Regions from separate parts of the Methylorubrum pseudosasae genome, predicted to be linked through region 1. Evidence: predicted binding sites of a transcription regulator. Region 1 holds the regulator's gene; the other holds the start of a gene.
The links. The regulator HrcA, encoded in region 1, represses chaperone genes, less so after heat shock. The targets are predictions, from matches to a motif close to GTTAGCACTCNCNNNNNGNGAGTGCTAAC.

Region 1 (2,198 bases):
CCAACCGGTTTCCGGTCATCCGCTCGTCGGACGTCAGCAGGTGGGCGACGACGACGGTGAAGAGCGGTGTCGTGGCGTTGAGGATGGCCGCGAGCCCCGAGGCAATCTGCGTCTGCCCCCAGACGATGAGACAGAAGGGCACGACGTTGTTGAGGAGCCCCATCCCGAAAAAGGCAACCCAGACGTTCCGGCCACGCGGAAGGCGGAGGCTGGCCAGAGGCAGGGCGGCATTGAGGATCAGCGCAGCCAATCCGACACGCAGGACGACGAGCGTCAGGGGCGGCAGCGCAGACAGGGCTACACCCGCGAAGAAGAACGATCCGCCCCAGAGCACGGACAGTCCGAGCAGCATCGCCCATTCGAACGGCGACATGGTGCGGTTGACGACGGTTGGCATGAGCAGGCTCCGGCAAGTCCGAGCCCGTGCCTACGGCCCCATCCGGAGGCCGCGCATCCCGCTTCCTGCTTTCGAATCCCCCCTGCGCCGAGACTGGCGCGATGCTCCGGACCGGCCGAAGCGACGCCCTACCGTGACCGGTCGAGCAACCCCGAGACCACGCGGGCGGTGTAGTCCACCATCGGCACGATACGGGAATAGTTGAGCCGCGTCGGGCCGATGACACCGACGACGCCGACGATCTTCTGCGCGCTGTCGCGGAAGGGGGCAGCGATCATCGAGGAGCCGGAGAGCGAGAAGAGCTTGTTTTCCGAGCCGATGAAGATGCGCACGCCGTCGCCCTGCTCGGCCCGAGCCAGAAGTTCGATCACGTCCTTCTGCGTCTCAAGGTCGTTGAACAGCAGGCGGATGCGCTCCAAGTCTTCGGCCGCGCGCAGGTCGTCCAGCAGGTTGGCCTGCCCCCGCACGATGAGCTGGCGCGCCTCGGATGGGCCGACCGTGGTGGCGAGCCCGGCATCGACCAGCCGCTCGGTCAGGGCGTCGAGTTCCCGCTTCATCTCCTTGCGGCCGTTCTCGATATCGTCGCGCAGGGTATCGAGGGTGCGGCCGCGCAGGCGGGCGTTGAGGAAGTTCGAGGCCTCCTGCAGCGCCCCTGCCGGCAGGCCCGGCGGGAGATCGACGAGGCGGTTCTCCACCGTACCGTCGATCGAGACCAGCACCACGAGCGCCCGTTCGGGATCGAGTCGCACGAACTCGACATGCTTGAGCCCGGCATCGACCTTGGTGGTCAGCACCACGCCCGCCCCGCGGGAAATGCCCGAGAGCAGCGAGGACGCTTCGGCCAGGGCCGAATCGAAGGTGTGGCGCGAGGCTGCCGCCTGCATCTGCGCCTCGATGCGCGCCTTCTCGGCGAGATCGACATCGCCGATCTCCATCATCGCATCGACGAAGAAGCGCAGACCCAGCTCCGTCGGCAGGCGCCCGGACGAGGTGTGGGGCGCGAAGATCAGCCCGGAATGCTCCAGATCCGCCATCACGTTGCGGATCGAGGCCGGGGACAGGCTCATCGGCAGGATGCGCGCGAGATTGCGCGACCCCACCGGCTCGCCGGTGGTGACGTAGCTCTCAACGATCTGCCGGAAGATCTCTCGGGAGCGCTCGTTGAGGGCGGCGAGCGCTTGGGGTTGCGGATTCACGATGGGCTGAACGGCCTCGATCAAGGAGATGAGCACCTGACGAATGCAGGATCCTGACAAACGATTGTGAGCGCTTGGGCGCCGCCGATCAATCCTGTCGTGCGGCGACGTTACGGACGATGTCCGGACCGCGCCGACCCGGCGAACGACACCCTGCGGGCTTCAGCCGAGGAATCCTAGGGATCATTCTGCGGCCCCGAGTCGTTTGATGAGCAGGGCAGCGTTTCGAGCCGCGATCCGCCGCCCCGTAACTCGAGTAAAGATGGAGCTTCCGGTAGTGCTGACTGGCGCACGAAAGACCATGGTCAAGGTCGCCGCCCTGGCGATCGCGGTCACCGGCTTGAGCCTCGCTTCGGCGCCCCGCGCCGCGCAGGCTGCCCCGCTCCCGATCCAAACCGAGGCGACCGCGCCAGCCGGTGACATGATCGAGCAGGCGCAGTACCGCGGCCATCGCCGTCACTACCGCGGCCAAATGCGTCACCGTGGCCATTGGCACCGCCATCACCGCTTCGGCGGCCCGCGCCATCACCATCACCGCCGTCACTGGAATCACCGCCGTTGGTGATCGGCTAGCAGCTTATCTGAAGGGCCGCCGTCGCGAGACG
Region 2 (2,198 bases), 470 kb from region 1:
GCCACCGTCTGTCCGCCACGGCCACCGCGATCACGCGCCGCCTGATGGGCATGATCTTGGCCGCGGTTGCGATGGAGATGATCGTGACGAGCCTGCGCAACCTGTTCCCCGGCCTCAGCCATTGAGCCGCAGGGCGCGCTCCAGACGGCGGCGCTTCTCGACGCCCGTTATAGCCAGCCCTTCGCCTTGAAATAGAGCAGCGGCACGATCGCCGAGATCGCGATCAGGGCGAGGCCGTAGGGGTAGCCGTAGGCCCAGTCGAGTTCGGGCATGTGCTTGAAGTTCATGCCGTAGAGCGAGGCCACCAGGGTCGGCGGCACGCCGACCACGGACACGACGGTGAGAACCCGGAAGGCGTTGTTCTGCTCGATATTGATGAGCCCGAGCGTCGCGTCGAGCAGGAACTGGACGGTCTCGGAAAGCCGCGTCTCGAACTCGTCCAGCGAGGCGATGTCCTGCGCCAGCGTGTCGAAGCGCGGCGCGTCGCCCTCCTTGAGGGTCTGCCCGCACTCGCTCTTGGCGAAGGCGATGATGCGCCCGAGCCCGAGCAGGCTGGCGCGGACCTTCGACAGCGACTTGCCGTGGCGCCCGACCGAGCGGAGCAGGCGGCGCAGGGCAAGGTCGCGCCGCTTTGGTGCGGTCGTGTCACCCTTGCGTGCACCCGGCCGGGCGCCGGAATCGAAATCGAAGATGCGGGTGGAGAGCGCATCGAGATCGCCCGACATCTCCTCCAGCAGGTCGGCGAGGTTGTCGACCAGTTCCTCGACCACGAGCAGGAACATGCCCGTGCTGGTGCTGCCGTCGCCGTCGCGCTCGTCCACACGCTTCCGGACCGCCGCGATGGCGCGCATGTCGTGGAAGCGCACGGTGACGAGGTGGTCCGCGTTGAGCAGGAAGCCCAGCGGCTTCAGGCTGAAATCGGAGCGGTCGAAGGTCACCATCGGCGTCGAGAGGGAGAGGCCGTCGCGGTTGCGGCGCAGGCGGCTCGACGACTCGACCTCGCTCAGCGCCGCGCGCGAAGGCACGCGGATGCCCGTCTTCCGCTCGACCTGCGCGGCCTCCTCGGCGGTCGGATCGTTCAGATCGATCCAGACCGCGTGATCGGGCAGGCTCGCGCCGCCTCCCGCGCCGCCGTGCTCGACCGCGCCGTTGGCCCCATGAAGGCTCATCATCGGGAGAATGTGTCCCCGTCCGTCCCAGGCGCGCGAGAAATTCGCGTGAAACCGCCGCAGCCGGGAAGAAGCTGCGCCTTGACTCAAAAACGCCACGCGCCTATCTCGCCAGCGTCGTTAGCACTCACTTGCTTGGAGTGCTAACAATCAGGTGGAGCGCGGTCGTCCCGGCCGCATGAAGACCAACCGCCATTCCGAAGCAAGAGGGCAGCTCATGAAGTTCCGTCCGCTGCACGACCGCGTCGTCGTCCGTCGCATCGAGAGCGAAGAGAAGACGAAAGGCGGCATCATCATCCCGGATACCGCCAAGGAGAAGCCGCAAGAGGGCGAGATCGTCGCCGTCGGCCCCGGCGCTCGCGACGAGCAGGGCCGCGTCAACGCCCTCGACGTGAAGGTCGGTGACCGCGTGCTGTTCGGCAAGTGGTCCGGCACCGAGGTCAAGATCGACGGCCAGGATCTCCTCATCATGAAGGAATCCGACATCATGGGCGTCGTCGCCCTCTAAGGCGCGCAACCCCTCCACCGCCCTTCGAGGCCGCCAGGGCTTTTGCCCTCGGCCGGCTTCAGGGCCCCTTCCATCATTCGAGGTAAACTCACATGGCAGCGAAAGACGTACGTTTCTCCGCCGATGCTCGCGACAAGATGCTGCGCGGCGTCGACATCCTCGCGGATGCCGTCAAGGTGACGCTCGGCCCCAAGGGCCGCAACGTCGTGATCGAGAAGAGCTTCGGCGCCCCGCGCATCACCAAGGACGGCGTCACCGTCGCCAAGGAGATCGAGCTCGCCGACCGCTTCGAGAACATGGGCGCACAGATGGTGCGCGAAGTGGCCTCGAAGACCAACGACATCGCCGGTGACGGCACCACCACCGCGACCGTGCTGGCCCAGGCGATCGTCCGCGAAGGCGCCAAGTACGTTGCCGCCGGCATCAACCCGATGGACCTGAAGCGCGGCATCGACCTCGCCACGGCCGCCGCGGTGAAGGACATCACCGCCCGCGCCAAGAAGGTCGCCTCCTCCGAAGAG

Region 2: the regulator HrcA is predicted to act here: its motif matches at 1,289-1,317, upstream of groES (co-chaperone GroES).

What each region holds. Positions count from the first base shown of each region.
Region 1 is NZ_JAQGDU010000002.1:1,063,046-1,065,243, reverse strand. Features, by position in the region: gene M2437_RS05855 (DMT family transporter) at 1-397, opposite strand, end outside; gene hrcA (heat-inducible transcriptional repressor HrcA) at 526-1,617, opposite strand; gene M2437_RS05845 (hypothetical protein) at 1,895-2,158, shown strand.
Region 2 is NZ_JAQGDU010000002.1:1,537,179-1,539,376, forward strand. Features, by position in the region: gene M2437_RS08165 (MarC family protein) at 1-125, shown strand, start outside; gene M2437_RS08170 (magnesium transporter CorA family protein) at 168-1,172, opposite strand; gene groES (co-chaperone GroES) at 1,387-1,677, shown strand; gene groL (chaperonin GroEL) at 1,770-2,198, shown strand, end outside.